3 regions of the Alteromonas sp. McT4-15 genome follow, and region 1 is predicted to be linked to each of the others. Evidence: predicted binding sites of a transcription regulator. Region 1 holds the regulator's gene; each other region holds the start of a gene.
What was found. Region 1 encodes FNR, which switches genes on or off when oxygen is low (the NO sensors DNR and NnrR bind a similar motif). Its sites were predicted from a motif close to TTGATCTAGATCAA; they were not measured.
Positions count from the first base shown of each region.

Region 1 (3,280 bases):
ACGAGAGCAAAGTGAGCAGGTTGTTTTACCTTCAGGAATTTTATCTTTAACAATTGAATAGGTGTCTTCTTCGACGATTTTGTAATCGACACCAATGCTATCTAGATACTCAGGCAAAATATGCTCCGGGAAACCGGGCTGTTTCTGGTCTAGGTTTACGGCAACAATATCAAAGTGAATAGGCGCAATCTTCTTTAAGAATAAAAGAATGTCGAGCATGGTGTAACTGTCTTTACCGCCTGATAGGCACACCATTACCTTGTCATTATTTTCAATCATTCCAAAATCGCCAATGGCTTTACCCACATTTCGGCGAAGGCGTTTTTGAAGTTTGTTGAAGTTGTACTTTTGCTTACTTTGCGTCGCATTTAGAGGCGCCGCATCAGCACCATTTGTGCCTAGACTCATAATTAACTAGCTTGGTTTGTAATAAAAAGCACATTATACAATAAAGCACCTTTTCGAAACCATGCCTGCGCACGTTAATTTATTCGCTATTGTTCGTTCAGAGTTCTTGTTCGTTCAAAATAATGACATCCTACTTTGCACAGCACTTAGTTTGCCAACGGTGATACAAAACCGTCGGGCTTGAGTGCCAACACATCGCAGTTCAGTTCATCGATAACATGTTCTGCAGTATTACCAATCAAAGCGGCTGAAATGCCAACTCTGCCAACTGTGCCGATGATAACGAGTTCTGCGTCAATGTCTTTTGCAACCATGGGGATAACCTTTTCTGGCAATCCTTCTTTAACTACGCATTTATTATCAGGTACACCATATTTAAGTGCATGGGCGCGCATTTCATTCTGGTGGTGTTGCTTAACCGCATCATGATAAGTGTCAGGGTCGAACTCAGGGACTTCAATAGCAATATTTAGCGGTGTAGAAGGGTAGCTGTTAACAAGATTGACATTCCCTTTTAAAAGCGACGCATAGTCGTTGGCAATAACGGTAATTTTATCATTGAGCGCAGCATGTTCGTCGTCTTCAGTACCTACGTTTACAGCAGCAATAATTTCGCCACCTTCTGGCCAATCGTGCTCTTTTACCAATAATACTGGACGAGGGCATTTACGCATCAGGTGCCAGTCTGTGGGCGTAAATATAACGGATGCCAAGTCATCATGTTTCTTAGTTGCTTTAACCACTAAATCGATTTGATTGTCCAAGGCATAATGAATAATTGATTCATAGGCGCGATTATTCCACTCAACAACAATATCAGTTTCTCCATAGCCTTGCTTGTGAAGCTCTCCTGATAGCCATTTGGCGTGTTCGTTAGTGACGGCGTCGCGCATTGACTCTCTTTCATCAGGGCTAAGCATAGTGGTCATGTCATAAGAGAGATCGTATACCACCATCATGGCTGTTACTGAAGCGCCCAATTTTGACGCTAATTCGTAGGCCCTGCTTAAGGCAGGTTGGTTGTCTCGCTCGGCATCAACAACAGCAAGGATGCGTTTGTACTCAATCATAACTACCCCTTATAAACAAAAGCTTAGTATTTAGTTTTATAAATAAGTTGGACGCTTAAGGTAAGTGTAAACGACAATACTAAAAACGTTAGTTGTTTTAGATCAATAAATAAAAAAGGCGCTTTCAAAGCGCCAATCTTAATCTTGTTATCAGTTGTTGATTAGGGTTCCTAACCGTTACACACAACGCTGGGACCGTTAAGCGCTTCTAGTTTTGTACTAAGTCGATCAAAATCTAAAATAGTAATAAGCTTGCCATCTACCTTGATAATACCGTCTTTTTGGAAGCGACTTAACAGGCGACTTATCGTTTCGATAGTCAAACCTAAATAGTTACCTATTTCATTACGTGTCATCGTTAAGTGAAACTCTCTGTGTGAAAAACCACGTTCTTCAAAACGTTGAGACAAATGCGAGATGAAATATAAGAGACGTTCTTGGGCTGTGCGTTTATTTAACAGCATAATCATATCGTGATCTTGCTTAATTTCCGCACTCATGAAGCTCATAATCTGGTGACGAAGTTTTGGAAATTGTACTGACATTTCATCTAACGTTTCGTAGGGAAGTTCGCACACCATTGCAGTTTCAAGAGCCTGCGTGTAGCTTTGATGCTGATTTTCACGTAGTGCATCAAAGCCTATGATATCGCCAGGAAAGTGAAAACCTGTTATCTGCTCTTCACCTTCTTTGTTTGTAACAAAAGACTTAAATGAGCCTGTGCGAACAGCAAAGAGTGAACGAAAGGTATCGCCAGTTTGGATAAGCGTATCGCCCTTATGGAGTGGTTTTTTACGCTCAATAATGTCATCAAGAGACTCAATTTCTGTCTTATTCAATGCCACTGGTAGACATAAATGACTGAAACTGCAGTTTTGACAATGTATAGAGAATTGGCTTCCTTTGCTCATAAATACTAACTCACAAATTACAGGGTTTACTTTGTTATGATACCGCAAGATTTAGGCGATTGCGCGATAAATCAGATAAACAGCATATATAGCCATTATGCTCGCGATCCCTTGTCTAACCAATATGTTTTTAAATCCTGAGATCAACCATTGGCTACCCAAGCTTGTCGCAATCAGTGTAGGCAATGTGCCTAACCCAAAGAAGAACATAATTGCGCTACCTTGCAAGGCACTGCCAGAAGCCAATGACCATGTTAATGTCGAATACACTAACCCGCACGGTAACCATCCCCAAATAAAGCCGTAGGGAAAGGCGCTCAGCGGCGTCCTAAATGGTAAAAAACGTTTAGAGTAAGGCTGTATTTTTTTAAATATTCCGTTGCCCAACCGTTCTAGTTTGGTTAAGCCGGTATACCACTGCCCGAGATAGCATGCCAATAGCAGTAGCATGATGCCGCTAATCAGTGAAAGTGCATAATTCGCGAGGGGAATATAATCAGCGGCAATTTTTCCAAAAAAACCAGTTATACCGCCTGCGATGGTATAACTCACAATGCGCCCAATATTATAAGTCAGTGTATAGGGGAAGGGGGAAATGCCTTTGGGGGTAACCATTCGTAGTGCGGTTACAATACCCCCACACATTCCTACACAGTGAACGCCGCCTGCGAGGCCAATAAGAAAGGCAGAAAAGTAATTAATGCCTTCCATGAGTCTCGTTTTCAGGTTGATTGACTGATGTTTTCGCTGTGTTCGTGTGTTTAGATAAGTGAGTTAATTCTTCTTTTTCTTGCAGTTTCTTACGTTGTTCTGCAAGTTGTTTTTCCTCTGGCGACAGATCATCATCAAACAAAATACTGTAGCCTTGACGATCGAGGTCTTCAAACTGAT
Region 1 is NZ_JAJALG010000044.1:15,473-18,752, reverse strand. Features, by position in the region: gene ttcA (tRNA 2-thiocytidine(32) synthetase TtcA) at 1-408, opposite strand, end outside; gene uspE (universal stress protein UspE) at 555-1,478, opposite strand; gene fnr (fumarate/nitrate reduction transcriptional regulator Fnr) at 1,649-2,389, opposite strand; gene LHL20_RS19045 (sulfite exporter TauE/SafE family protein) at 2,441-3,100, opposite strand; gene ccoS (cbb3-type cytochrome oxidase assembly protein CcoS) at 3,087-3,280, opposite strand, start outside.

Region 2 (3,280 bases), on a different contig from region 1:
CCGCTGTAACCACAGGAAAAGTGAGTACCGCCCGCTTGCGTTCATTGTTAAACCACTCTAGAAAGAAAGCTTGTAACGATTCGATATTCTCCCATTGGGGTTTGCTCATATCGGGAAACACAAACTCGCCAAACATTGAGTCAAAGTAGAATTTGTCATAAAGCGATATGTTCCAAAACACACTCTGATAGCCGCGAGCCGCCGCTGGCTGGTTTAGGGCATAAACGACATGCTGTAGATGGTTAGCGACTTCTTTTGCATGCGTGTTGAGATAGTTTTCTCCATAATCCCGACGCGCAAAATGGTCGAAATAAATCAGAAATTCGACAGTCGCAATGGCTCCTGCAAATTGGGCACTGATGGCAAATACCAAGTTTACGAAGCTGCCGCAGAAAGACTCGATATGTTGAGGAGCCTTGGATTCACCGCCAAGTTCAGTCAACCCATTTAAGAGAAACGGATACATGGTAATTGAGGTGCAGTATGGTTTTAGGCTGGTTTCATCATGCACGTAGATTTCATGTGACTCGATCTGTCGCTGGTACTCAAGTGCAAGTTCATGACCAAATAGCTCTTCAATTTTATTACTCACTAATGCTCGGTTTACCTGAATAAAATAGTCTTTCATCAGTTCAGCCTCGAGCGTGGCAATGTTTTTATGTGTCACATTTGCGTTGGCGTCTAACTTCGCGCCATCAGCTGCTGTTTCAGCATTTAAATAACTATCGATAAACTGTAGTTTTTGTTTTATGTGTTTTTCATCAAGGGTTAGCACACTGATTCTCCCAAAATTTATGGTTTAGTAATTCACCTGTATTGACGTCTATTAGTTTTTGATTGGTCGACGGGGAGTCGAGTCCGCCAAGTGAAAATATCCACTTACCGGTTTTCAGGAATGACAATTGTTCTTGGATTTTTGAGGATACTCTGGGTAATCCGGTGTAAAGACAGGTCTTCAGTTGGGATTGTCTGGCAATACGAAGCTTTTCAATTAGCGCCTCTGCATACCATTCACCTCCAAAGAAGAGCACACAGGTTATAAAGCCCTCATATTTTTTAAGGTAAGCGGCAAATGCTTCATTCGTTAGGGATACTCCCAAGTTGCCGTCCCAAATCTCTTCGCTATGGCAGCCTTCACAACGTAGTTTACAACCGGTGATAGTAAAGCCGAGCGACACTTCATCAGGTACTTCTTGGAAAAGCACTTGAGGTTCCAGTGTGTTAAAAAGGGGCTGCATTAGATAACCCAAACAACTATATGTTGTGCTAAATAATCACACGAGACACTATATGTTGTATTGATCCAGATCAAGGCTTGCAACTGCCAATCATTTTTTCACAGCGCAATAGGATGCAACCCACTTCTTCGCAAAGCAACCGCTCGAAGCTAGAATAGCCACTCTGACGGAAGCGGTATTAATATATTTCTGCTACATTCCTATAACTTTATCAGCGGCTCTTGCTACCCATGATTCAAGAGCATCTAGTTCGTTTTTTATCTTGTTGTCAGGGTGACCTAAATATTCTCTAACCGAAGTGTTTTGTGAAATAAACTGTCGTTTCCAGCTCATTGCATTCAACCTTTCGTCCTTATATGCCGTCATCAACTCATCTAAAATCCTTTGAAAAGTAACAGCGGTATCGCCTGCTCGAAAAAACAATGTGGATAAGCTTTCAGCTTCTAATGTCCCGTCTTTCTTTAACTTACTGGTTAGTTCAATTTCTAGTATCTGAATCGTCGTCGATTTATCTCGCTTAATAACAGCATGGCAGTACCGACGCGGTCTATCCCCAACTAAATGCTGACTGCGACATCTTTTCTTCGGGACATCTCCGATTTTGCTCTCAATTTGCCACCCATGTTCTTCTTCCAGTTTTCGCAGCATGGACTGAAAGAATACAATTTTCTCGGGCGCATCTACTAAGTCCGGAGGGTCAAGATTGTCGACATCGGCCTTTAGAGCTTTTCCTTTGTCACTCCCTTGTTGCAGGCTAGCCAATTCTTTAGGAGTCTGCTCTTCTATCTCTTCAAGGTCTGGTTCAGATTGGGGTGGCAGCGCCTTCACATTCCTTGGGCTACGCCTTGTATCGAGCTCCACATCAAAATTTAATCCGCTTCGCCCTAACTTTACAGAGTGCCGCTTTTTACTGGATTTCGGATTCGTGTCTGGGTCCAGTTCTCTAATATCTACGGGTGGTTTGTTAAGTGGTTTAGGTTTTTCGTCATTTTCTTTAGGGTCTTTGCTCAGCAATAGGTGGTCATCAGGGTGTGAGAAATATACAACATCAAGGTCAGGCGCCTTCAGACCAGAAACTGACCTAATTTCACGAATAAACACCTGATTTTCTTCAGCCTCTCTGCCCGTATAGCCTGAAAGTGAAATTTCACAGTAGCTCAAGTCTGGCGTTGTAAAATCAAATGTCCAACGATCTGCACCGTTTTCAACAATTGAATTCTGATTAATTGATTTAAAAACAGAGCCGAAGCTATCTTGCGTGTCAGAATCAAAGAATAACCAAGTAAAGAACTTTCTGTACTGTAGGCTGTTCATATACCTAACAGGGATATTGGCAGACAACTCAACGTTACCAACCCAATCTTCAGACCAGGACTTACCAAGTTGCCAGGTATTCCCCTGATAAACAGCAGCGCGCACCACTTCTGAAGAATGAAAGAAAAGCATGCGTGCGACTTCTGCTATTGGTAACCAATATACTTTTTCGTCAGTTTCGATTCTGTACAGAACGCAATTGTCGAATTGTTCTGAAAAATCATCGACACGTTTTAAGGTGCGAGGTAGTTGTCGAAAATCTACTTTTTTCCAGCTGTCCTGCTGAGGCAACATAACCGTTTCTGTCCATCCCTGAGCCTTGTTTTCTGTTGATGTTCTTGGAAAGACAGTTCCGGGGACTAAGGCTGGTAATAGATCGATAGGCAAACCCTTCCTAAAATAACCTAGATCATCCCGGTAAAAATAACAAATGACTTTCCACTCTTGCCCTGGATTCTGATACCAATCTCCCAACAATATTAGCTTTGATTCTTTAGGTATTCCGCGAATTCCAATCTCATCAATATTAGACATAAATCGGGCTATCCTTAACTTTGTTCTAAACGTCGTATTTCGGCTTCAATCTTGGGGGTTACTAATTCTATTCGAATTGCAGCTGTTCTGAGTAAACGCCAACGTTTCACCTCAAGGTCGTTCGATTTCATTTGTTCGTAAGCAATCCTCAATCTGTGGAGTTGAAAGTCTTCTACCGATTCTTCATGATCAGT
Region 2 is NZ_JAJALG010000001.1:167,481-170,760, reverse strand. Features, by position in the region: gene nrdD (anaerobic ribonucleoside-triphosphate reductase) at 1-775, opposite strand, end outside; gene nrdG (anaerobic ribonucleoside-triphosphate reductase activating protein) at 762-1,238, opposite strand; gene LHL20_RS00740 (Tn7-like element transposition protein TnsE) at 1,431-3,086, opposite strand; gene LHL20_RS00735 (TnsD family Tn7-like transposition protein) at 3,101-3,280, opposite strand, start outside.
Region 2: a site for FNR is predicted at 1,299-1,312, ahead of nrdG (anaerobic ribonucleoside-triphosphate reductase activating protein). Genes of this name have one in related genera too.

Region 3 (3,280 bases), on a different contig from region 1:
TCGCAGTAGGCACTGAGACAAATGGCTCGGTAATCTGCCCGTCTTCCATTAACGGAATTGTGGGCTTTAAACCAACGGTGGGCTTATTGTCACGTACCCACATTGTACCCATCTCATTTAGCCAAGATACCGCGGGCCCAATGACCGCTACGGTGCAAGATGCTTGGTTGATGACGTCAGTGATGGCAGGTAGCGATGCTCAAGATAAAGCAACTGCTGATGCAGATACGCATATTCCAACATTACCTACGTCCTCTTTAATAGCAACAGACTTAAAAGGTATCTCTGTAGGCGTTGTGCGTTATCGTCAAGGTGATAATCCTCACGTACTTGCCATTTACGAGCAAGCACTTGAACAACTTAAAGCATCTGGCGCTACGTTAGTTGAAATTAGCGATTTCAATCAGCCAGATACCTTCTGGCGAGACTCGTACAACGTATTGTTAAGCGAATTCCATGCATCTATTAATGAATACCTGGCCTCTTCGCCGGCACAATTGCCCGCTCGAGACCTCGAAGGCCTGATAGCATTTAATAGCCAAAGTGAGCGCGAACTAGCATTGTTCGATCAGAGTATTTTCGAGAAGTCGTTGGCATCTGATTCACTGGAAAGTGAAAACTATAAGAATGCCGTGTCGCTCATTCAAGATACAGCTGGTAAGAGTGGTATTGATGCGTTGATGGCAAAGCACAAGGTTGATGTGCTTGTCGCACCTTCAAATAGTCCCTCGTTTCTCATTGATGGCGTTTATGGCGATCACTCACCTGCAGGGTTTATCGGTATTGGCTACTTAGCCGCAGTTGCTGGGTATCCGCACCTAACCATTCCTGCTGGTGCCGTAAAAGATTTACCCGTGGGAATAAGCTTTATTGGGGCGAAGTGGCAAGATGAAAAAGTGCTTAGTATTGGCAGTGTATTTGAAGCAAAACACGGTTTTTACATCACACCAAGCTTGCTGCCTACTCGATTTGATAACCCTGCACTTAAAGCAGTAACAAAGCCTTATCAGCCATAGCGTGAGGTTAACTGACACATAAAAAAGCCCCGATGTGTTGTCGGGGCTTTCAAATGTGAATAGCAAAAAGCGGTAGTATAACTGCTTGTTAGCCTGGCTTTTTCACCCATGCACTACACCAACCGTCTGCATTTACCAGCTTGTTCGGGAAGATGTTACAAGGACGGTATTGCTCACCATCACTACCTTGTACATACATGCAGTTAGCACATTTAGCACCATCAACGGTTGATGATGGGGTGTAGTTTAATGCTTTTGCAGTTGCATCATCTGCACTTAATTGCTCTTGTGCTTGCGCGCGAAGCGCAACGCCACCTAATGTAAGACCAATTACTGTAGAGCCTGACAGCTTAAGAAAGTCGCGGCGATTTACAGATTTCATAACACTCTCCTTAAGAGATAGAAACGATAATGATTCTTTTTTATTTAGCGCCTTAAACGCAAAAACCTGCCAAAGCGGCAGGTTTTTTTACATAACTAGATACTATCTCTTTTTCAAAAAAGATCGAATAAAAACGTACACTTTCTATTGATCTACATTAAATAAACGTCACACGCCTATGTGTTTGATACAGCATCGAAGACAAAGTTCACTTCGTTTTTAGCGCTATACCGGGCTTGGCGTAGGCGAACTGTGCCAAACGGCTCGTTGCGTGATAACTATCTAAACCTGATATACAGGCGCTCTTCAGCCCTTCAATATCAACAAACCCATCACTTGCAATATAGTCTTCGCTGATATGTAGCTCTTGAATTTCGCCTATGATCATCTCTGTATCGTTGATGAGCGTGAAATGTTGTGCCACTTTAAGCCCGATTTTCACTTCACTTTCTTTTACAAAAGGTGCCGAAAAGGTCTCACTAAAAAATGGTGTTAGGCCCACGGCGTCAAATTCACTTTCATCCGGCGCATAGCGTGCAGAGGTTTGGTGCGCTTTATCAATCCAGTCGGTACTGACGTGGTTTAGCGTATAAAAGCCACTTTTTTTAATATTACCCAATGAGTCTCGTTGGACCGTGTGCGGACGCATGATCATGCCAAGTAGCGGCGGATTAGCACCGATGTGCACCACCGAACTGATAATTGCGACATTGTGCGTAGTACCATCGGAGGTGCCTAACAGCACTGCAGGCTTAAAGCCGGATAAGCTGTTTATAAGGTTAGCGCGATAGCGCTGTTCCATGCTGTCGATGTCGGTTTTAAACAAGGGGCTAGTCATTTTCTCGCGTAGCCTCTAGTTGAAGTTCATCGCCATGCTGGTAAACGTTAAGTTCAATCGGCTGGCAACATACCTGACAGTCAAGTACTTGCACTTGTCCAACATCATTTATTTCATCAATTTCAACGTCGTTCGGGGCCATACAATAAGGGCAAGAAAAGCCCATCGCGCGGGTTAAGCTCATAAAATTGTTCACCGTTTTACTCTAGTACTATATGGTACGTGGTGAAGGCGGCGGGTGATCATCTTTCAACAGGTTTTCGCTGTAGGCAATTGGCATACGTAAACGCAAACTGAAGCGCACGAGAGTTGTTAATTTATCTGTATAAATATACACTATTTGCGTGTTCAGCATTACAGTAATTACTATGCGAAAAGACTTGCCTCCACGTTATTATTTAACGCATTTTTATGAATTCTTGCACTTCTTTGAGGGGGCAAGCGCGACGCTGTTAACTGATGAAGCGGCGCGTTTTATTTCCAATTTCAAAGCGCTTGATGAAGATAAACAGTGCGTTGTGGTTCGCGCGGCAAATAGAAAGTATGCCGTTATTGATCGCAGGCAGTTTAATTATGCAGAAATTACCGCCCCTCAACAGCAGATAGACTGGTTGATAGACAATGGCTGGTTTGGTGATCTTTCAAGCGCGTCAATAAGCGATATTGCTGGTGTTTTAACCAAAGAGGCACTGCTGGGGTTACTTGGCGAGTACACCAGTGTGAGTGGTCTTGCATCGCTGACGAAACCCAAACTAGTCACACTGCTTCGCAATGAAGTTGAACAAAAGGGCTGGCCAGCGAGTTTCTCTAGTGATGATTATTTGGTGTGCCTGTTCGATGAAGCGCTGCGTTTCCTATTATTTTTGTATTTTGGTAACACCAAAAGCCGTTTAAATCAGTTTTCAATGCGCGACTTGGGGGTAATGCGAACACGCGCAGATTCTGTTAGTGACGTTGCGCGTTTTGAAACAAAAGAAGACACGCAGGCGGCGTGGTTTTATGCAAACTGCTATCGACAGCTTAATGACTTAAGTGATAGCGAAT
Region 3 is NZ_JAJALG010000001.1:106,512-109,791, forward strand. Features, by position in the region: gene LHL20_RS00480 (amidase) at 1-1,016, shown strand, start outside; gene LHL20_RS00485 (high-potential iron-sulfur protein) at 1,105-1,398, opposite strand; gene LHL20_RS00490 (flavin reductase family protein) at 1,607-2,236, opposite strand; gene LHL20_RS00495 (CPXCG motif-containing cysteine-rich protein) at 2,229-2,420, opposite strand; gene LHL20_RS00500 (exonuclease domain-containing protein) at 2,605-3,280, shown strand, end outside.
Region 3: a site for FNR is predicted at 1,546-1,559, ahead of LHL20_RS00485 (high-potential iron-sulfur protein). Genes of this name have one in related genera too.